DNA from 3 places in the Microbispora triticiradicis genome. Region 3 is predicted to be linked to each of the others. Evidence: riboswitches for the same ligand, from Rfam matches in the RefSeq annotation. Region 3 holds a riboswitch; each other region holds the start of a gene.
The links. A riboswitch is a leader RNA that binds a small molecule or an ion and turns the genes downstream of it on or off. The one in region 3 is predicted to bind S-adenosylmethionine.

Region 1 (7,061 bases), on a different contig from region 3:
GGTCGGGGACCGCGCCGAGATCGGCCGCCCCCGCGACGAGGCGTGGGCCGGGGTGATCGCGCGGCTGACCCGCGGCACGGCGGTCGCCGTGGACTACGCCCATCTCGCCGGGCGGCGCCCCGCCCTCGGCACGCTGGCCGGCTACCGCGACGGCTCGCCGGTGCCCGCCGTACCGGACGGGTCGTGCGACGTCACGGCCCACGTCGCGCTGGACGCCTGCGCGGCGGCCGGCGAGCGGGCGGGCGCGGAGGCGACCACGCTCACGACGCAGCGGGAGGCCCTGCGCGACCTGGGGGTCACCGGCGCCCGGCCGCCGCTCGCGCTCGCGTCCGCCGACCCCGCCGGTTACGTACGCGCGCTCGGCCGGGCCTCGCAGGAGGCCGAGCTCATCGACCCCGCCGGTCTCGGCGGCTTCGGCTGGCTCGGCCAGTCCCGGTGTGGATGAGGAGACATCATGATCGCGAGAATCTGGCGCGCGAGCGCGACCCCGGAGGGCGCGAACGGCTACGAGCGGCACTTCACCGAGGCGGTCCTGCCCTCCCTGCGCGGCGTGGCCGGGCACCGCGGCGCCTACCTGCTGCGGCGCGACGCCGGCGGCCGGGTGGAGATCGAGGTCATGACCCTGTGGGACTCGATGGACGCGATCCGCCGCTTCGCCGGGGAGGACCCCGCGACGGCCGTCGTCGAGCCCGCGGCCCAGGCCGTCCTGCTCGGCTACGACACCACGGTCACCCACCACGCGGTCAGCGTGTCAGACGGCGACCTTCAGTGACTCCAGGCCGCGCATGATGTAGCTGGGCTTCCAGGTCGGCTCCTCGGCGAGCTCCAGGCGGGGCGCCAGCCGCAGCAGCGCGCCGAACGACTCCGCCATCTCGACCCGCGCGAGCGGGGCGCCGAGGCAGAAGTGGATGCCCGCACCGAACGAGATGTGCGGGTTGTCCGCCCGGCCGACGTCGAGACGGTCGGGGTCGTCGAAGACCTCGGGGTCCCGGTTCGCCGAGCCGAACAACAGCGCGATCTCCGCACCACGAGGGATCGTCACCCCGCCGGCCTCGACGTCCTCCAGCACCCACCGCTCGAACATCTGCGCCGGGGTGTCGTAACGCAGCAGCTCCTCGACCGCCGCCGGCATCAGGCCGGGGTCGGCGCGCAGCCGCTCCAGCTCGCCGGGGTTGCGGAACAGCGCCCACCACCCGCTGCCGGTGGCGTTGACCGTGGCCTCGTGCCCGGCGTTGAGCAGCAGCACGCAGGTGCCGATCAGCTCGTCCTCGGTGAGCCGGTCCCCGTCGTCCACCACCTGCGCGAGCGCGGAGATCATGTCGTCGCCCGGCCGCTCCCTGCGCGCCCTGGCCAGCCCGCGCAGGTACCCGGCGAACTCCGTCGCCGCGCGTACGGCCGTGTGCTGGACCTCCGGCGACGGGTTCAGCTCGTACATCCCGCAGATGTCGGCCGACCAGGGGCGCAGCAGGTGGCGGTCGGCCTCCGGCACGCCCAGCATCTCGGCGATCACGGTGACGGGCAGCGGCTCGGCCACCTCGGCCAGCAGGTCGCCGCCGCCGCGCTCGACCAGCCCCTCGGTCAGTTCCGCCGCGATCCTCCGTACGCGCGGGCGCAGCGACTCGACCATCCGGGGCGTGAACGCCTTGGACACCAGGCGGCGCAGCCGGGTGTGGACCGGCGGCTCCACATCGAGCATCCCGGCCCGGATCACCCGCCAGAAGGGCTCCTGGAAGTCCGGCTCGGGCTCCCGGCCGAACTCCTCGTGCGTGGCGGTGTGCAGGTAGGACCGGCCCAGGCGGCGGTCGCGCAGCAGCGCGTTGACGTCGGCGTGCCGGGCGACCAGCCATTGCCCGGTCGGCTCGAAGAAGCTGACCGGATCGTTGTCCCGCAGGTCGCGGTAGGCGTCGTACGGGTGAGCCACGAACTCCGGATTCCAGGGATCAAACCTCACATTGGACACCATAACGGTAAAGCGCCTCTCACCAGGGGACTTGCCGGATCGCCCGTTCTCCGGGTTATAGTGCGCTCAGGTCATGAGTGCCAGCGTCAAGCCCCGGCTTGCTGGCCGGCAACCCTCGCGCTCGCGGCGGGGTGCCCCGGGTGAGGACCGGGCCTGGCGCGCGGTGCGCCGGGCAAGCGCGGGCTCCGCCGTACGACGCCATGGCAGGGGTCCCCGACCCGAGGAGGCCTGGCGTTGTCCGCTCTCACCTTCGTCCCGCAGCAGCCCGCCAACCCCGTGTCCGAGCCGGTGCGCGTACCGGTGGTCGTGGGCGCCGACCTGGAGGTCCCGGTCCGGGGCGGCCGGCTCGTGCCGTACGCGAACCTCGACTACGCGGCGAGCGCGCCCTGTCTTGAGCCGGTGAACGCCGCCGTCGCGGCGGCGCTGCCGGCCTACTCCAGCGTGCACCGGGGCGCGGGCTACGCCTCGCAGCTCACGACCCAGCGGTACGAGCAGGCCAGGCACACCGTGCGGGCCTTCGTGGGCGCCCGCCCCGGCGACGCCCTCGTCTTCGTGCGCAACACCACCGACGCGATGAACCTGCTGGCCCGCAGCCTCCCCGAGGGCACCACGGTCGTCGTGTTCGGCACCGAGCACCACGCCTCGCTGCTGCCCTGGACCGACGCCGTACGACTCGCGCCGCCCGCCTTCCCCGGCGAGGCCGTCCGGGCCGCCGACGAGGCCCTCGCCGCGATCGAGGGCCCGGCCCTGCTCGTCGTGACCGCCGCGTCCAACGTCACCGGAGAGCTGTGGCCGATCGCCGGGCTCGCGCACATCGCGCACCGGCACGGCGCGCGGATCGCCGTGGACGCCGCCCAGCTCGTCCCCCACCGCGGGCTCAACCTCGCCGCGCTCGACCTCGACTACGTCGCCTTCTCCGGGCACAAGCTCTATGCGCCGTTCGGCGCGGGCGTGCTCGTCGGCCGGCCCGACTGGCTCGCCGCCGCCGACCCGTACCTGCGCGGCGGCGGAGCCGTGCGAGCCGTGGGCGAGACCACCGAGTGGAGCGACGACCCCGAGGCGCGGCACGAGGCGGGGACGCCCAACGTGCTCGGCGCGGTCGCGCTCGCCGCCGCCTGCGACGCCCTGGCCGCGACCGGCTGGACTCCGTTGGTGCGGGAGGAGGAGCGGCTGCTCGCCCGCCTGCGCGCCGGGCTCGCCGCGATCCCCGGCGTACGCGAACTGTCGCTGTGGGGCCCGGACCACCCGCGGGTCGGGATCGTGTCGTTCGTCGTGGAGGGCCGCCCGGCCCGGGAGGTCGCCGAGATCCTCTCGGCCGAGCACGGCATCGGCGTCAGGGACGGCAAGTTCTGCGCCCACCCGTTCGTCCGCCACCTCCTCGGCGGCACCGAGGACGAGGGCTGCGCGGACGGCACGGTGAGCGCCGTACGCGCCTCGATCGGCATCGGCACGACCGAGGAGCACGTCGACCGCCTCATCACCGCCCTCCGCGACATCGCCCCCGCCTGACCCCGACCGCCGTGGCTTTCGCCGGTGGGTGACGGGCGTGAAAGCATGGACGGTATGACCGAGCAGGACGGCCCGCGTGTCGAGCGAGTGGTGGGCATCGGGGCCGGGGCGGACGCGGTGCGGCCGGGAGGGCTCGCGACGGAGGACCTGATCCTCGACATCGGGCCGCAGCATCCGTCCACGCACGGGGTGCTGCGGCTGCGGCTCGTCCTTGACGGTGAACGGATCGTGGCCGCCGAGCCGATCGTCGGCTACATGCACCGCGGTGCGGAGAAGCTGTTCGAGGTGCGCGACTACCGGCAGATCATCGTGCTGGCCAACCGGCACGACTGGCTGTCGGCGTTCGCCAACGAGCTGGGCGTCGTGCTCGCGGTCGAGCGCATGATCGGCATGCAGCCCCCGCCGCGGGCGGTGTGGGCCAGGACCCTGCTGGCCGAGCTCAACCGCGTGCTCAACCACCTGATGTTCCTCGGCGGCCATCCGCTGGAGCTGGGCGCGGCCGGCCCGGTCTTCCCCGCCTTCCGGGAGCGGGAGACGCTGCAGTACGTCATGGAGGAGATCTCCGGCGGCCGCATGCACTACATGTTCAACCGGGTGGGCGGGCTGAAGGAGGAGCTGCCCGAGGGCTGGCTCGGCCGCGTGACCACCGCCGTGGCGGCCGTGCGGCGGCGGCTGCCCGACATCGAGGAGCTGGTCGCGGGCAACGAGATCTTCGTGGCGCGCACCCGCGGCGTCGGCGTGCTCGACCGTGAGACGATCATGCAGTACGGCGTGAGCGGCCCGGCCGCGCGGGCCTCGGGGGTGGACTTCGACCTGCGGCGCGACGAGCCCTACCTCGCGTACGGCGAGCTGCCCGTGAAGGTCGTGACCCGCTCGGCGGGAGACTGCCAGGCGAGGTTCCAGGTGCTGCTCGACCAGGTCAAGGTGTCGCTCGACCTGGCCGACGCCTGCGTGGAGCGGCTGCGCCACCTGCCGCCCGGCCCGATCAACCAGCGCCTGCCGAAGGTGCTCAAGGTGCCGGAGGGCCACACGTACGCCTGGACGGAGAACCCGCTCGGCCTCAACGGCTACTACCTGGTGTCACGCGGCGAGAAGACCCCCTGGCGGCTCAAGCTGCGCAGCGCCTCCTACAACAACGTCCAGGTGCTCCGCGAGATGCTGCCCGGCCACTCGGTCGCCGACCTGATCGCGGTCCTCGGATCGATGTTCTTCGTGGTCGGCGACATCGACAAGTAGGCCGGTAGGCAGGGGTCAGCTCTCCCCGTTGGGCTTGCCGGGCACCCGGCAGCAGTGTTCGAGGAAGAGCGCGGCGCAGATCAGGATCACGCACGCCACGAACGACCCGCCGCCGACGATCGCGTCCTGGCGGGGCTTGTCCAGGTCGAGCAGGTCCAGCACACGCAGGACGAAACCGGCGAAGACCCCGGCGAACGCCGCGCCCGCGTACGCGGTGGCCTGGGCCAGCGCCGCCAGTCGAGCGACGGCGAGCGGCTCGACGGGCTTGGTGTCCGGGCGGCGCAGGATCCTCGCCCGGGTCAGCCAGCCCGTGTACGCCTCACCGAGCGCGAGCAGCAGCACGGTGGGCACCGCGGTCCACGGCAGTGTGGGCACCACGGAGTAGGACTGCCGCAGCAGGCCCCAGGTGATCACGGCGAACACGACCACGAGACCGACGAGCACGCCGGGATTGCTGGGCTTCACGCGGGGTCTCTCCTCGTCAGGCCGGGGGTTCGAGCACGAGGTCGGTGCGCAGCCGCACCCCGCTCTGGTCCAGGTCGGCCAGCAGGGCCGCGACCGACCCGCGCCCGGGCAGCACCGCCGAGGGGTCCGCCTGGGCCCACGGCACCAGGACGAACGCCCGCTCGTGCGCGCGGGGATGCGGGAGGGTGAGCTCGGGGTCGTCCGACATCAGCGTGCCGACCGCGATCAGGTCCACGTCGAGGGTCCGGGGGCCCCACCGCTCCGCGCGCTCACGGCCGAAGGCGTTCTCGACGCTGTGCGCCCGGTCGAGCAGGGCGCGGGGGTCGAGCATGCTCTCGGCGACGACCACCGCGTTCAGGTACGCGCCCTGGGTGGGTCCGCCGACCGGTTCGGTCTCGTAGACCGGCGACGCCGCCACGAACGTGAGCCCGGGGGCGTCGAACAACGCGTCGACGGCGCCCTGGAGGTTCTCGATGCGCCGGCCGAGGTTGCTGCCGAGTGCGATCACGACCCTCATGCGCGCCCCCTTCTGATCGTCACCACCACGTCGTCGAACGGCAGCGGGATGGGCGCCGCCGGTTTGTGCACGCTGACCTCCGCCTCCTCGACCATGTCGTGGGCCAGGCAGGCCGCCGCCAGCCGCTCGGCGAGGGTCTCGATGAGATTGACCGGCTCGCCCTCCGCGATCCGGACGAGCTCCAGTGCCAGCGCGCCGTAGTCGACCGTCAGGGTGAGGTCGTCGGCCGCCGCCGCCGGGGCGGTGTCGAGACGCAGGCAGACGTCGATCACGAACTCCTGGCCGAGCTCGCGCTCGGCCGGCAGGCACCCGTGCCTGCCGCGCGCCCGCAACCCCGTCAACCGCACCGCGTCGCGGCTCACTGCTCCTGGTCCTCCTCCTCGTCCTCGTCGTCGCTCTGCAGGACCGGAGATCCGTGGTAGAGCCACAACCGCCAGCCCCCGGAGGTCCGCACATAGGTGCTGGAGGCGACGACCCGGCCGGCGGCGAAACCCGGTTCGTCGCTGTCGGCGGCGGTGAGGATGTTCTCCGCGCAGGTGACCACCGCGACGTCACCGAGCACGGTGGTCTGCACGTCGGTCAGCACGAACTGGATGTACGTCGTGTTGGCCATGATGAGCGCCCACGAGCGCAGCACCTCCGACCGCCCGCTCAGCATGGGCCAGCCGGGATGGACGCACAGCGCCGGACGTCCCGGGACGTCCTCGATCCATATCTCCGACATCCTGTCGAGGTCGCCCGCCTCGATGGCGTTGTAGAACGCCTGGTTGAGCTCCTCGATGTCCTTCATGGGCGTCCCTGTCGGCATATCCTCACCGGCTCTCGTCGGCATGTCGCGCGGCTGAGTGTCGTGCGGCTACTGCGTCCCGTCCGCCTGCCGCGTGTCGTACGCCTGCTGCCCTCCAGGTGGCGGCGACGCGCACCGCGTCGGCGTTCGGCCGCACCCGGTGGACCCTGACGCACCACGCCCCGGCCTGCGCCGCGAGCGCGGTGACGGCGATGGTGGCGTCGTCGCTGCCGTCGAAGGGGCGTGGCTCGCCGTCCGGCCCGGCCAGCAGCCGGCCGAGGAACCGCTTGCGCGACGCCCCGATCAGCAGGGGATGGCCGAGCTCGTTCAGCTCGGCGATGCCGGCCAGCAGGGCCCAGTTGTGCTCGGCGTTCTTGGAGAAACCGAGGCCGGGGTCGAGCACGATCTGCTCCTCCCGCACGCCCTCGGCCAGCACGGAGTCGACCCGCTTGCGCAGTTCCTCCGCCACCTCGGTCAGCACGTCGCCGTAGACGGCCCGGGTGTCCATGTCGCGGCTGTGCCCGCGCCAGTGCATCACGACGTACGGCACGCCGGTCGCGGCCACCACGCGCGGCATCGCCGGGTCG
Region 2 (7,061 bases), on a different contig from region 3:
TAGCCGACCTCGCCGCCCCGCACCGCCCGCCACTGCCGTTCGCCGTACGCCGTGACGTCGCGGCCGGCCACCACGAGCGACCGGGCGGTGACCTCGGCGCCGGGGCCGGTCAGCCCGATCAGTGTGCGGGCGGTGACGCTCTTGCCCGAGCCCGACTCCCCCACGATGGCGACGCACTCCCCCGGGCGCACCGTGAAGGAGATCGAGCGGACGGCCTCGACCTGGCCGAACGAGACCCGCAGATCGGACACCTCGACGATCGGGGTGACCCGCTGTTCGGTCACGACAGTCTCCCTTCGACGCGCCGCTGCAGGTGGCGGCCGACGACCGTGACGGAAAGGACGGTGAGCGTGATGGCCAGCCCCGGGAAGACCGCGACCCACCAGGCGACGGAGAAGTAGTCGCGCCCGGCCGACAGCATCGCCCCCCACTCCGGGGCGGGCGGCTTCGGGCCGAGCCCCAGGAAGCTGAGCGACGACGCCGCGACCAGCGCGGTGCCCACCTCGATCGTGGCCACCACCAGCAGGGGCGCGAACGCGTTGGGCAGCACGTGCCGCGTGACGATCCCGGCCCTGGTCAGCCCGAGCGAGACGGCCGCCTCGACGTACCCGGACCTGCGGATGACCATGGTCTGGGCGCGGACCAGGCGGGCGTACCCGGGCAGCGTGTAGGCGGCGATGGCGAAGACCGCGTTGAGCGTCCCCGGGCCGACGACGGCGATGACCAGCAGGGCCAGCAGCAGTCCCGGCAGCGAGAGCAGGATGTCGACGAGGCGCATGGCGGCCTCGTCGAGCACCCGCCCGCCGAGCGCGGCCAGCAGCCCGACGAGGGTGCCGCCGGTGACCGCGATCGCGGTGGCGGCCAGCCCGGCCAGCACCGACGGCCTCGTTCCGTACACGATCCGGGTGAAGATGTCGCGCCCGTTGGCGTCGGTGCCGAGCGGATGCCCGCCGCCCGGCGGCCGGAGCGCCGCGACGGCGTCGGTGAGGTCGGGCGAGCCGTGCGCGACCAGGCCGGGCGCCACCGCGACCACGGTCACGGCCAGCAGGAACGCGGAGGCGGCCCAGACACCGGCCCGCGGCACCCGGCGCCGCCGTCCGCGCCCCACGACCACGGCGGGTGCGGCAAAGGTGGACGTGGTCACTCAGGCACCTCGCAGTCGCGGGTCGATGGCCAGGTAGAGCAGGTCGAGCAGGATGTTGATGACGACGTAGAGCAGCGAGGCGATCAGCACCACGCCCATCACGACCGGCAGGTCCTTGTTGCCGACGGCCGCGAGGGTCAGCCGCCCGATGCCCTGCCGGGAGAAGACCGACTCGATGATCACGGCCCCGCCGAACAGGAAGCTGACCATCCACCCGGCCAGGGTGACCGTGGGCAGCAGGGCGTGCCGCAGCGCGTGCCGCAGCCGCACGCCCAGGTCGGACATGCCGCGCGAGCGGGCGGTGAGCACGAACGGCTCCTCCAGCGTGAGCTCCAGTCCCTCGCGCAGCACCTGGCTCAGCGTCGCGACGACCGGGATCGCCATCGCGACGGACGGCAGGACCAGGCTCTCCGGCCCGTCCCCGCCGGTGGCGGGGAAGATCCCCAGCCCGAACGAGAAGACGGTGAGCAGCAGGATCCCGGCCCAGAAGGACGGGATGGAGATGCCGACCAGCTCGATGCCGGAGAACACCGCCCGCGCCCACCGGCGGCCCGCGGTCAGCACCGCGACCGTGACCGAGACCACGACCGCCAGGACGAACGACGAGAGCATGAGCTGGACGGACGAGCCGACCTGCTCGCCGATCGCCGAGGCGACCGACTGGTGCAGCTGGTACGACTGGCCCAGGTCGCCGTGCAGCACCCGGCCCAGGTAGGCGGCGTACTGGGCGGGCAGCGGCCGGTCCAGCCCGTAGTCGGCGATGATCCGGGCGCGGACCTCGGGTGTGACGGTGCTACTGCCGATGAGCAGGTCGACGACGTTGCCCGGGGTGAGGTGAAGGCCGGCGAAGGCGACCGTCACCGCGCCCCACAGCACCAGGACGGACGTGCCCAGCCGCACCAGCACCGGGCGGACCACCCGGGCGCGGGCCCGGGTGGCCGGTACGGCGACGGCGGTCATGCCTGCTCGACCCAGGCGCCGTAGAAGGTCGGGTACGCCTGCGGCTCCCAGCCGATGCCGTGGGCCTTCTTGCCGGTCCCGAGCAGGTAGTTGAACACGTACACCGGGAAGACCGCGGCCTCGTCGGTGACCCGCTGCTGCACCTTGGCGTACAGCTCGGCCCGCTTGGCCTGGTCGGTCGTGTCCAGCGCGTCGCTCAGCCAGCCGTCGACGTCCTTGTCGGACAGGCGGGCGGCGTTCTGGCCGAACTTGGCGGCCGTGGGGATGGCGGAGGTGTCGAACAGGTTGCGCAGGGTGTCGCCGTCGGCGCGCTGCCAGCTGAAGTCGATGAGGTCGTAGTCGCCCTTGGGATACTTCTCCAGCCATTCGTTGACCGTGCCGGAGACGAACTGGATCTCGAAGCCGATCTTCTTGGCCTCGGCCTGGATCTGCTCGGCCAGCGTGTCGCGCTGCTCACGGGCGAACGCCTTGAGGAACCCCCAGCGGATCGTCAGCCGCCTGCCGTCCTTGGTCCGGTAGCCCTCGGCGTCCTTCCCCGACCAGCCGGCCTCGTCCAGCAGCCGGGCGGCCGCCGCGGGGTCGTACTTCGTCTTTCCTTCGAGCGTCTTGTCGTACCCGTCGGTCGACGGGGAGATGGGGCCCGCCGCGGGCTGGAACGCCCCGAAGTAGAGGTTCTTGACGATCGTCGCGAAGTCGATGCCGTCGCGGAACGCCTGCCGGACCCGCTTGTCGGCGAACGGCCCGGAGGTCGTGTTCGGGTAGTAGTTGTAGTTGCCGCCCGGCGCCTGCCGCGTGGTGACGGTCAGCCGGGGGTCGCCCTGCACCTGCTTGACGTTCACCGGCGGCACGCTGGCGATCCCGTCGACCTGCCCGCTGGTCAGCGCGCCGAGCCGGACGGAGTCCTCGGTGATGACCTTGATCTCCAGCTTGTCCAGGTACGCCTCCCCGGTGTGCGCGGCGCCCTCAGGCGCCCAGGCGTAGCCGGGGTTGCGGTGGTAGGTGATGCCCTTCTGCACCACGTACTCGTCGATCACGAACGGCCCGGACCCGACGACCTTCTTGCACAGCGCGTCCTGCGGCTGCTTCAGCGACCGCGGCGACTCGATGCCGAAGTACGCGGTGGCGAGGGCGGACAGGAACGGCGAGTACGGCCTGCTGAAGTGGACCTTCACCGTGTGCGGGTCGACGACCTCGCTGCCCTTGTACGGCTCGATGTATCCCGCGGCCAGCTGGGACTTGGTCGCCGGGTCGACGATGTGGTCCAGGTTGGCCTTGACCGCCTCGGCGTCGAAGGCCGTGCCGTCGGAGAACTTCACGCCGTCGCGCAGGGTGAACGTGTAGGTCTTCTGGTCCGGCGAGACGGTCCACTTGGTGGCGAGCCACGGGTGGATCCTCCCCTCGCCGTCCAGGGACACGAGCGAGTCCAGGGCGGGCCGGGTGAACAGGCCGGCCACGTCGGCGGGGCTCTGGTGGGGATCGAGGCAGGTGGAGGGCTCGGTGTTGACGGCGAACGTCAGCGTGCCGCCCTTGACCGGCCCGGCGGGGGCCTTGCCCGCCGCGGTGTCCCTGCCCGTCGTGCCGCAGGCGGCGAGGGCGAGGACCCCCAGAAGCGAGACGCCGATGGATAAGCGTGTGTTCGTGGACATCGGGGGAGAGCCTTTCGGTGTTCAAGACGGGACGGCGGAGTGGGGAGGCGGCGTGTCCCGGCCTGTGCCCGCCCGAAACTCCCCGTGAGTGGCCATGCCGCCTCCCGGAGAGCGTGCCGCGCACGCCCCCATGACCAGGAGCCCCGATGGGGCCCGCGCTTGCGGCGCGACTGCCACGCCGCCAGGTTTTCCCCGGGGCACCCCGCGCGGTGCGAGGGTTGCCGGCCGACGAGCCGGGGCTTGGCGTCGGCGCTCAATACCTACAAACAAAGTAGGAAAACTCGGATAAGCTGTCAACACGCTTTCGCCGGGGATTTCGGCCTTTTCGCGACGAGGGGCGGTCCGGTGACGACGAGCGGCCCCGGCGCGCGGCCGCGGCCGGGGGTGAACCGGGCGGCCGTGCCTACGGCGCGCCGGGAAGCCGTACGGTGACGAGGAGCCCGCCGTGGGGGCCGGGGGCGAGATCGAGGGTCCCGTTGTGGGCGCGGACGACGCTGTGCACGATGGCCAGGCCGAGACCGGCGCCGGCGTGCTCGTCGGTGCGCACGCGTTCCGTTCCGCGCTGGAAGGGTTCGATGAGGGTCGGTATCAGTTCCGGCGGGAGGGGGCGGCCCGTGTTCTCGACCCGCAGCAGGCTGGTGCCGCCGTACGCCTCGGTGTGGACCGTCACGGTGCCGCCGGCGGGGAGGTTGTGGACGATCGCGTTCTGGACGAGGTTCGTCACCATCCGCGCCAGGAGCTCGGCGGAGCCCTCGGTCCGGGCCGCCCCGCCGGTGACGTTCAGCGTGATCCGGCGTTGTTCGGCGAGCGGAAGCAGCGTTTCGGCGGCCTCCTCGGCGGCCAGGGAGAGGTCGACGCTCTCCCGGGTGAAGTCGCCGCGGTCGCCGCGGCTGAGCAGCAGGAGGGCCGCGGTGAGGTCGATCGCCCGCTGGTTGACGGTGTGCAGGCGGTCGAGGAGTTCGTCCCGGTCCCGCGTGGGGTCCCGGCGGGCCACGTCGAGGAGCGTCCGCGAGATCGCCAGCGGCGTGCGCAGTTCGTGGGAGGCGTTCGCGGCGAACCTCCGCTGCTCGGCGACGTGGGACTCGAGCCGGTCGAGCATCGAGTCGAACGCGTCGGAGAGCTCCCGGAACTCGTCCCGGCGGCCCTTCATGCGGATCCGGTGGGACAGCGACCCGTTCGCGGTCGTCCGCCGGGCCGCGTCCGTGATCTGGGTGAGCGGCGCGAGCATCCGGCCGGCGAGGAGCCATCCGCCCAGCAGGCCGAACGCCAGCAGAAAGGCCAGTGCCTGGCCCGCGCGGGGGACGAAGGCGCGCTGGAGGTCGGTGCGGTTGGGGATGAACCGCAGGGGCGCCGCCCCGGGCGGGGCGGCCCCCGCCCCGGTGCCGAGCGCGCCGTCGGGCACGTAGCGCAGCAGGAACACCCACACCACGGCCAGCAGGAGGGCGCCGGCGAGTAGAAGGAATCCGGCGTAGCTGAGGGTGAGTTTCAGCCGGGTGCTGAGTCCTGGGCGCCTATCCATGCGTGCTGCCGGGGCCCGTTCCCGTGGCGATGCCGGTGTCGATCCGATAGCCGACACCGGGCACCGTGGCGATGACCCATGGTTCGCCGAGCCGTTTGCGCAGTGCGGAGACGGTGATGCGCACGGCGTTGGTGAGGGGGTCGGCGTTCTCGTCCCACGCTCGTTCCAGCAGTTCCTCGGCACTGACGATCCCGCCCTCGGCGGCGACGAGGACTTCCAGCACGGCGAACTGTTTGCGGGTGAGCGCGACGTAGCGTTCGCCGCGGAACACCTCCCGGCGGAAGGGGTCGAGCCGCAGGCCCGCGATCTCGCGAACCGGGGGCCGGGCGTACGCGCGTCTGCGGTCGAGCGCCCTCAGCCGCAGGACGAGCTCCCGGAGCTCGAACGGTTTGGTGAGGTAGTCGTCGGCGCCGAGCCCGAACCCGGAGGCCTTGTCGTCGATCCGGTCGGCGGCGGTGAGCATGAGGATCGGGATACCGCTGCCGGAGGCGACGATGTGCCGGGCGACCTCGTCGCCGGAGGGGCCGGGAATGTCGCGGTCGAGGACCGCGATGTCGTAGGAGTTGACACTGAGCAGTTCCAGGGCCGCGTCGCCGTCGCCGGCGATGTCGGCGGCGATCGCCTCCAGCCGCAGACCGTCCCGGACGGCTTCGGCCAGGTAGGGCTCGTCCTCCACTATCAGCACGCGCATACGGCTCAGTCTGCCGGTGCGGGCGCCCGTGCCGGCGCGGGGCGAGGCCGGTCCGGTGACGCCTCCGCCGCGGCGCGCCACCAGCGGCGCGACACGAGCCCGAAGAGCACGGCGCCTGCGGCGTTGACCAGCACGTCGTCCACAGACGACACCCGGTCGAGCCGCAGGACGTACTGCAAAGTCTCGACCACGGCCGAGCAGGCCGCCCCGAGCGCCAGGATCCGCGGCACGGAGGCCAGCGCCGCGAAGCGCAGCGGCGCGAAGAACCCCAGCGCCGCGAAGATCAGCAGGTTGCCGCCGATCCCGATCGGCCCCATCGTCACCAGGTCCCGCAGCGGGACCAGGCTCACCCGGCCGGGGACGGTGCCGGCCCCCGGGCCCGGCATCAGGGTGAGCCACACGAACGGCACCGTCCCGTAGACCATCCCCACCTCGGCCAGCGACCTCCGCCACGCCGAGGTGACGCCGGCGGCCTGCCGGAGGAGCGCCAGACCCCACGTCACCAGAGCGGCCGCCGGCAGCCCGGCCAGCGTCATGAGCAGCACGCCGTTCTCCGTGTCGAGGCAGCCGTGCCACCGTCCGGCCAGGCAGGCCGGAGCGGTCATCACGAGCGGCCGCCGCACGGCGAACACGGCGCTCGCCAGGCCGAGGATCGCCAGGCCGGCGAGCACGATCCGGCGCGTGCGGCGGGGCGACGCTGACGGGGATGCGTGGTGGTTCATGCCCTCCATTGGAGACGGAGAGCCGTTGCGGTGGCGTATGCGATTCCGCATACGCCCGCGATACACGGGACGCCGGCGTCGTCCCGGCGCCTCAGCCGCCCGCCCCGCCGCCCGCCCCGCCGCCGGGCGAGGCCCCGGTGACGGCCCGCAGCTCCTGCCCGATCATGTCGACCAGCGGCGCGCCGTCGCGGTTGGTGAGGATGACGCCCACCCAGCCGGTGCCGGGGTAGATGCTCCAGTTGGCGCCGACACCGGGGTTGCCGCCGGAGCGCTGGTACGCCCACTGGCCTTCGACGATGTCGATCGCGATCCCGTACGCGGCGAACGACGCCGGCCCGAGGGGGGTCTTGGCCGCGGTGAGCACGTCGGCCCAGGGCCG
Region 3 (7,061 bases):
AAGGGAAAAGGGCGGCTCCCCCGAGGGGGAACCGCCCTTCCTGGTGAAGCGGGAGAGCAGGACTCAGAAGTCCATGTCGCCGCCGCCGGGCATGGCGGGGGCCTTCTCCTTCTCGGGCTTCTCGGCGATGACGGCCTCGGTCGTGAGGAACAGGGCCGCGATGGACGCCGCGTTCTGCAGCGCCGAGCGGGTGACCTTGGCCGGGTCGATGATGCCCGACTCGAACATGTTGACGTACTCGCCGGACGCGGCGTTGAGGCCCTCGCCCGCGGGCAGGTTGCGGACCTTCTCCACCACGACGCCGCCCTCGAGGCCGGCGTTGACGGCGATCTGCTTCAGCGGCTCCTCGAGCGCCTTGCGGACGATCGCCGCGCCGGTCGCCTCGTCGCCGTTGACCTCCAGCTTGTCGAACGCGTTGGCGCCGGCCTGCAGCAGGGCTACGCCACCGCCGGGGACGATGCCCTCCTCGACCGCGGCCTTGGCGTTGCGGACGGCGTCCTCGATGCGGTGCTTGCGCTCCTTGAGCTCGACCTCGGTCGCCGCGCCGGCCTTGATGACGGCGACGCCGCCCGCCAGCTTGGCGAGACGCTCCTGGAGCTTCTCGCGGTCGTAGTCGGAGTCGGTGCGGTCGATCTCGGCGCGGATCTCGTTCACACGGCCGGAGATCTGCTCGGCGTCACCGGCGCCGTCGACGATCGTGGTCTCGTCCTTGGTGACGACGATCTTGCGGGCGCGGCCGAGCAGGTCGAGGGTGGCGTTCTCCAGCTTGAGACCGACCTCCTCGGAGATGACCTGGCCGCCGGTCAGGATCGCGATGTCCTGCAGCATGGCCTTGCGGCGGTCGCCGAAGCCGGGGGCCTTGACGGCCACGGACTTGAACAGGCCACGGATCTTGTTGACGACCAGGGTCGCCAGGGCCTCGCCCTCGACGTCCTCGGCGAGGAGGACCAGCGGCTTGCCGGACTGCACGACCTTGTCGAGCAGCGGGAGCAGGTCCTTGTTCGCCGAGATCTTCTGGTTGGCGATGAGGATGTAGGCGTCCTCGAAGACCGCCTCCATGCGCTCGGGGTCGGTCACGAAGTAGCCGGACACGTAGCCCTTGTCGAAGCGCATGCCCTCGGTGAGCTCCAGTTCCAGACCGAAGGTGTTGCTCTCCTCGACGGTGATGACGCCTTCCTTGCCCACCTTGTCCATCGCCTCGGCGATGAGCGCGCCGATCTCCGGGTCGGCGGCGGAGATGGAGGCCGTGGAGGCGATCTGCTCCTTGGTCTCCACGTCCTTGGCGAGCTTCGACAGCTCCTCGCTGACGCGCTCGACGGCGGCCTCGATGCCCTTCTTCAGCGACATCGGGTTGGCGCCGGCGGCGACGTTACGCAGACCCTCGCGGACCAGCGCCTGGGCGAGCACGGTGGCCGTCGTCGTGCCATCACCGGCGACGTCGTCGGTCTTCTTCGCGACTTCCTTGACCAGCTCGGCGCCGATCTTCTCCCACGGGTCCTCGAGCTCGATCTCCTTGGCGATGGAGACACCGTCGTTGGTGATCGTGGGGGCGCCCCACTTCTTCTCCAGCACGACGTTGCGGCCCTTGGGGCCGAGGGTCACCTTCACGGCGTCGGCGAGCTGGTTCATACCGCGCTCGAGACCGCGCCGGGCGTCCTCGTCAAACGCGATCATCTTGGCTGCCATTAGGCTAGACCTCCCAGTAGCAGGGTGTCTTCAACGGACCGAGCCGACGCCCGCGACGGCGTGGACCCGCTATCCCTGCGCGAGCCCCATCGCCCCGATCCCGGTTGTTGTCACTCTCGACCTCAGAGTGCCAAACAAGTATTTAGCACTCTACCCCCGAGAGTGCAAGCGGAAGCCACTCTGACCAGCTTGGACGAGGTTCCCGAACACCCGGACGAGCCCGGACGAGCCGAAGGCCCGGCCCGCGGAACGCGGACCGGGCCTCCAATGGTCGCTTGACGGGATCAGACGGCCCGTACGGCCTCCGCCTGCGGGCCCTTCTGCCCCTGCGTGATGTCGAACTCAACCCGCTGACCCTGCTCGAGGGCCTTGTAGCCGTCCATCATGATTGCCGAGTAATGGACGAACACGTCCTTCCCACCGTCTACCGCGATGAAGCCGTAGCCCTTGTCCGCGTTAAACCATTTGACGGTGCCCTGCGCCACTTCCGACTCCTCTTGCTGGGCTGGGGACCACACCCAAGAAGCCCCCGGTTTTGTCGATCGTCTTCGACCATACCCGTGTCAAGGCGTAGAACAACAGAGTCAATCCGCAAACTACTACGGCGCGTTCGCTCAAAGCGGTACAGACGATTATTCACTTTTCTACCGAAAGGTTGAGAGCTTCACCATTCGCTGTGGCGACATCTCACTTCCCCGGCGAGAGAAGTGCATGTCAGGTGCCCGGCGGCGGTGTCGCGGCTCAGCCCCCGGCGACGGCGGGGATGACCGAAATCTGTACCCCGTCCGGTGTGGCGGTGTCCAGCCCATCGGCGAAACGGACGTCCTCTTCTCCGACATAGACGTTGACAAAACGCCGGATCTTGCCCGTCTCATCCAGGATTCGACCTCCGATGCCCGGATAGTCCGCATCCAGCTTCTGCAGGACCTCGCGGAGCGTTCCCCCCTCCCCGCTTACCTCCGCGACGCCGTTGGTGTACGTCCGCAGAATCGTCGGAATCCGCACGGAAACGCTCATTGTTCACTCGCTTTCGTTGCTGCCGATGGGCCTGTGATAACGCTTTCAGTTGGCGAATGCCGCACGGAAGGCGTCGAGGGAGGGGCGGATGACCGCGGACGGACGGGCCTGCTCGGCCACCGCGTCAAGTGTCTTGAGACCGTCGCCGGTGTTCAGCACCACGGTTTCGGCCTCGGGGTCGAGGCGGCCCTCGTGCACGAGCTTGCGCAGCACGCCGACCGTGACGCCGCCCGCGGTCTCGGCGAAGATGCCCTCGGTCCGGGCCAGCAGGCGGATCGCCTCGACCACCTCGCCGTCGTTCACGTCCTCCACCGCGCCGCCCGTACGACGGGCGATGTCGAGCACGTACGGCCCGTCCGCCGGGTTGCCGATGGCCAGCGACTTGGCGATGGTGTCCGGCTTGACCGGCTGCACCACGTCCTGCCCGGCCTTGAACGCGCGGGAGACCGGCGAGCAGCCCTCGGCCTGCGCGCCGAAGATCCGGTACGGCCGCTCCTCGACCAGGCCGAGCTTGATCAGCTCGCGGAAGCCCTTGTCGATCTTCGTGAGCTGCGAGCCGGAGGCCACCGGGACGACGATCTGCTCGGGCAGCCGCCAGCCGAGCTGCTCGGCGATCTCGTACGCCAGCGTCTTGGAACCCTCGGCGTAGTAGGGCCGGAGGTTGACGTTGACGAATCCCCACTTCTCGCCCAGCTCGTCGCCGATGAGCTCGGAGCAGAAGCGGTTCACCTCGTCGTAGGTGCCGTCGATGCCGACCAGCCGGCCGCCGTACACCGCGGCCATGGTGACCTTGGCCGCCTCGAGGTCGGCGGGAATGAACACGCAGGAGTCCAGCCCGGCCCTGGCCGCCGCGGCGCCCACCGCGCCGGCGAGGTTGCCGGTGGACGAGCACGACAGGGTGTGGAAGCCGAAGGCGCGCGCGGCCTCGACCGCGATCGCGACGACCCGGTCCTTGAAGGAGTGGGTCGGGTTGCCGGAGTCGTCCTTGACGTGCAGCGACCGCAGCCCCAGCTCTGCCGCCAGCCGGTCGGCCCGCACGAGCTTGGTCCAGCCGGGCTGCAGGTTGGGCTTGTCCGCCACCCCGGCGGGGACGGGAAGCAGGGAGCGGTACCGCCAGATGTTCGCCGGGCCCGCCGCGATGTCCTCCCGGCGGACCTCTCCGAAGTCGTACGCCACCTCAAGGGGGCCGAAACACTCCGTACAGGCGAAGACCGGGCCGAGGTCGTAGTGGGCGCCGCACTCGCGGCAGGACAGACCGGTGGCGGGGCCGAAGTCGGTGGCGGTGGTGGGGGTCGCGGTGCTGATGTGCGCCATGAAGCGAGGCCTTTCCCTCATCTTCGCTCGCGACCGCCCTGGCCGCGAGCCGGAATTGGCACCTGTCCCGGCCGGGCCTCGTGGGCACGAGTTCGACACCGGGGAGGTTGCCGGGGCTTCGCAGGGCCGGTCCCTCCACCCCTCTGGATGAGCATCTTCAGTTGTAGAACCTTCGAAAAAGGTCCTCCAGCACTGTACCCCGGCGTCCCCTGTGTCCGTTCCGCTGTCTCGGATGGCGAGACGGTTTGTATCAGCCGTAGGCCTCGCCGAGCGCGCTCTGCACGTACTTGCGCGCCTGGTGTATCCGGGACTTGACGGTGCCGAGGGGAATGCCGAGCTGGTCGGCGACCTGGGAGTAGTCGAGCTGGCAGATGTCGCGCAGCACGAGCGCCTGGGCGAGGTCTGGCCGCTCGGCCTCCAGCGCCTCCATCGCGTCGAGCAGGTCGAGCCGCGACCCCGCGATGACGCTCACCCGCCGCGGGTCCGGCCGCTGCTCGGGCAGCTCCTCCGCCTGCTCGGACGAGCGCCGCTTGAGCGACCGGTAGGTCGTCCTGGCGCAGTTCACGGTCACGATGTGCAGCCAGGTGCTGAACTTGGCCCGGCCCTCGAACCGGGCGATGTTGCGGGCCACGGCGAGCAGCGTGTCCTGCGCCGCCTCCTCCGCGTCCTGCCGGTACGGTAGTAGCCGCTCGCAGTGCCGCAGCACGTCGGGCTCGATGCGCCGCAGCAGCTCACCGAGGGCGCGGTGATCTCCCCGGGCGGCCGATCCGGCCAGCTCCTCGGTGACGTCGTCCAGTGCCATCCCGTTCCAGCCCTCCCGCGATCGGTTGACATCCTATTGATGGAGGTCCGCTTTTATTAATCTTCCGGCATGCGCGCCCGCTCTGATCGAGGGGAAACCCCAATGAGCAGCTCCGTCCTGATCGCGTCCAACCGGGGCCCGGTGTCCTTCACCCTGTCGGAGGACGGCGGCCTGACCATGCGCAGGGGCGGCGGCGGGCTCGTGTCCGGGCTGTCGGACGTGGTCAGGGACACCGACGTGCTGTGGGTCTGCGCGGCGCTGTCGGACGGCGACCGCGGGGCGGTGCGGCAGGCGCCGGGGGGCCGGCTCGACCGGGCGTTCGAGACGGGGCCCATCCGCATGCTGGACATCCCGCCCGCGGTCTTCCACCGGGCCTACAACGCGGTGGCGAACTCGACCCTGTGGTTCGTCAACCACCTGCTCTACAACACGCCCTTCTCCCCCGAGTTCGGCACCCGGTTCGCACGTGAGTGGGAGTCGTACCGCACCTACAATGGCGCGTTCGCGCTCGCGCTGGCGGAGGAGGCCACGCACCGGGCCCGCGTGATGGTGCAGGACTACCACCTGACGCTCACCCCCGCGATGCTCCGGGTCGAGCGGCCCGACCTGCGCATCGGCCACTTCTCGCACACGCCCTGGGCCCCGCCGGAGTACTTCGCGCTGCTGCCCGAGGACGTCGCGGCGGAGGTGCTGTCGGGCATCCTCGGCGCCGACCACGCCGGCTTCCTCACCGCCCGCTGGGCGCGCGCCTTCATGGACTGCTGCGCCGCCCTGCTCGGGGCGCGGGTGGACCACGCGGCCCGTACGGTGACCTGGGGCGGCAGGACCACCCGGATCGGCGTGCACCCGCTCGGGGTGGACGGCGACGCGCTGCGGGCGCGGGCGGCCGAACCGGACGTCGAGTCGCACATGGCGGCGATCAGGGACCATGTCGGCGACCGCAGGCTGATCGTGCGGATCGACCGCACGGAGCTGTCCAAGAACATCGTCCGCGGCCTGCGGGCCTACCAGGAGTTCCTGGAGGGCCATCCCGAGTGGCACGGACGGGTGGTCCATCTGGCGTTCGCCTACCCCTCCCGGCACGACCTGCCGGAGTACCGCGAGTACACGGCGGCCGTGCAGCGGTGCGCCCAGGAGATCGAGGACGAGTACGCCACCGAGGACTGGGACCCGTTGATCCTCAACGTCAACGACGACTACCCGCGCTCGCTCGCGGCGTACCGGCTGGCCGACGTGCTGCTCGTCAACCCCGTCAGGGACGGCATGAACCTGGTGGCCAAGGAGGGCCCGATCCTGTCGCCCCGGTGCGCGCTCGTGCTGTCCCGCGAGGCGGGCGCGGCGGCCGAGCTCGGCGCCGACTCCCTGCTGGTCAACCCGTTCGACGTCACCGCCACGGCGGCGGCGCTGCACGAGGCGCTGACGCTGCCGGAGGAGGAGCGCCTCGATCGCGGCCTGCGGCTGCGGGAGGCGGCCACCGCGCTGCCGCCGCGGCGCTGGTTCGACGACCAGATCGCCGCGCTGCGCTGAGACGCACCGGTGACGGCGGCGGCGGCGCTCAGTTCCAGGTGGCCTTCTTGAGGATCCCGTCCAGGCCCGGGGTGTTCCACTGGTCGACGACCAGGATCTTCGACGTGGGCAGATACCACTCGCGCTGGCTGTAGCGCATCTTCACCCTGAACTTCTTGTCGACGCAGGTCCCCGCCCACGCGTGGTAGTCCGCCCGGTGACCCGCCCCGACCTTCCGCAGCCCCTTGCCGGCGAGCTTCATGGTGCCCTTGTACAGGCGGACGGTCCTCGGGCAGACCGAGACGTCGGTCGCGGGATCGAACCCGTACCTGGGGTTGTAGGACTGGAACGTGTGATTGCCGATCTTGAGGGCCTTCGGGCCCAGCACCCAGAAGCCGTGGCACCCCGCGTCGCGGAAACCGAAGTCCATGGTGCCGAGACTGGGGCACGAGCCGGTGACGACGCGGGTCCAGTCCGTGCCGGCCTGGACCGCCTTCCACGACGCGGGGATGGTGAGGGTCAGGCCCTTGCGCAGGTGGACCTGCTTGGTGCCGCTCGCGGACGCCGCGGAAGGAGCCGCCAGGGTGGCCGTCAGCACGGCCAGCCCGGCGGCCGCGGTCGCAATGGTCTTTCCGATCATGTCTCCTACGGTAGGCCCGGCCACTTGGAGACGACTTGCGGGGCGATGTCGGCGAGAGGTCAATGCCAGGCGGCCTTCTTGAGGATCCCGTCCAGG

Region 1: linked by a shared signal. The riboswitch ahead of FED44_RS32540 (aminotransferase class V-fold PLP-dependent enzyme) and the one ahead of thrC (threonine synthase) in region 3 are both predicted to bind S-adenosylmethionine.
Region 2: linked by a shared signal. The riboswitch ahead of FED44_RS07535 (ABC transporter substrate-binding protein) and the one ahead of thrC (threonine synthase) in region 3 are both predicted to bind S-adenosylmethionine.

The regions. Positions count from the first base shown of each region.
Region 1 is NZ_VANP01000020.1:17,354-24,414, forward strand. Features, by position in the region: gene FED44_RS32525 (SAM-dependent methyltransferase) at 1-445, shown strand, start outside; gene FED44_RS32530 (antibiotic biosynthesis monooxygenase family protein) at 455-772, shown strand; gene FED44_RS32535 (cytochrome P450) at 752-1,951, opposite strand; SAM riboswitch class IV at 2,030-2,145, shown strand; gene FED44_RS32540 (aminotransferase class V-fold PLP-dependent enzyme) at 2,195-3,469, shown strand; gene FED44_RS32545 (NADH-quinone oxidoreductase subunit D) at 3,524-4,705, shown strand; gene FED44_RS32550 (DUF3180 domain-containing protein) at 4,721-5,170, opposite strand; gene folK (2-amino-4-hydroxy-6-hydroxymethyldihydropteridine diphosphokinase) at 5,187-5,687, opposite strand; gene folB (dihydroneopterin aldolase) at 5,684-6,049, opposite strand; gene FED44_RS32565 (nuclear transport factor 2 family protein) at 6,046-6,477, opposite strand; gene folP (dihydropteroate synthase) at 6,500-7,061, opposite strand, start outside.
Region 2 is NZ_VANP01000002.1:554,587-561,647, reverse strand. Features, by position in the region: gene FED44_RS07550 (dipeptide ABC transporter ATP-binding protein) at 1-284, opposite strand, end outside; gene FED44_RS07545 (ABC transporter permease) at 281-1,144, opposite strand; gene FED44_RS07540 (ABC transporter permease) at 1,145-2,104, opposite strand; gene FED44_RS07535 (ABC transporter substrate-binding protein) at 2,101-3,750, opposite strand; SAM riboswitch class IV at 3,901-4,011, opposite strand; gene FED44_RS07530 (sensor histidine kinase) at 4,154-5,269, opposite strand; gene FED44_RS07525 (response regulator transcription factor) at 5,262-5,960, opposite strand; gene FED44_RS07520 (VanZ family protein) at 5,966-6,682, opposite strand; gene FED44_RS07515 (serine hydrolase domain-containing protein) at 6,774-7,061, opposite strand, start outside.
Region 3 is NZ_VANP01000008.1:369,373-376,433, forward strand. Features, by position in the region: gene groL (chaperonin GroEL) at 64-1,686, opposite strand; gene FED44_RS22500 (cold-shock protein) at 1,971-2,171, opposite strand; gene FED44_RS22505 (MoaD/ThiS family protein) at 2,428-2,703, opposite strand; gene thrC (threonine synthase) at 2,749-4,017, opposite strand; SAM riboswitch class I at 4,032-4,171, opposite strand; gene FED44_RS22515 (RNA polymerase sigma factor) at 4,268-4,819, opposite strand; gene FED44_RS22520 (alpha,alpha-trehalose-phosphate synthase (UDP-forming)) at 4,922-6,346, shown strand; gene FED44_RS22525 (hypothetical protein) at 6,375-6,965, opposite strand; gene FED44_RS22530 (hypothetical protein) at 7,025-7,061, opposite strand, start outside.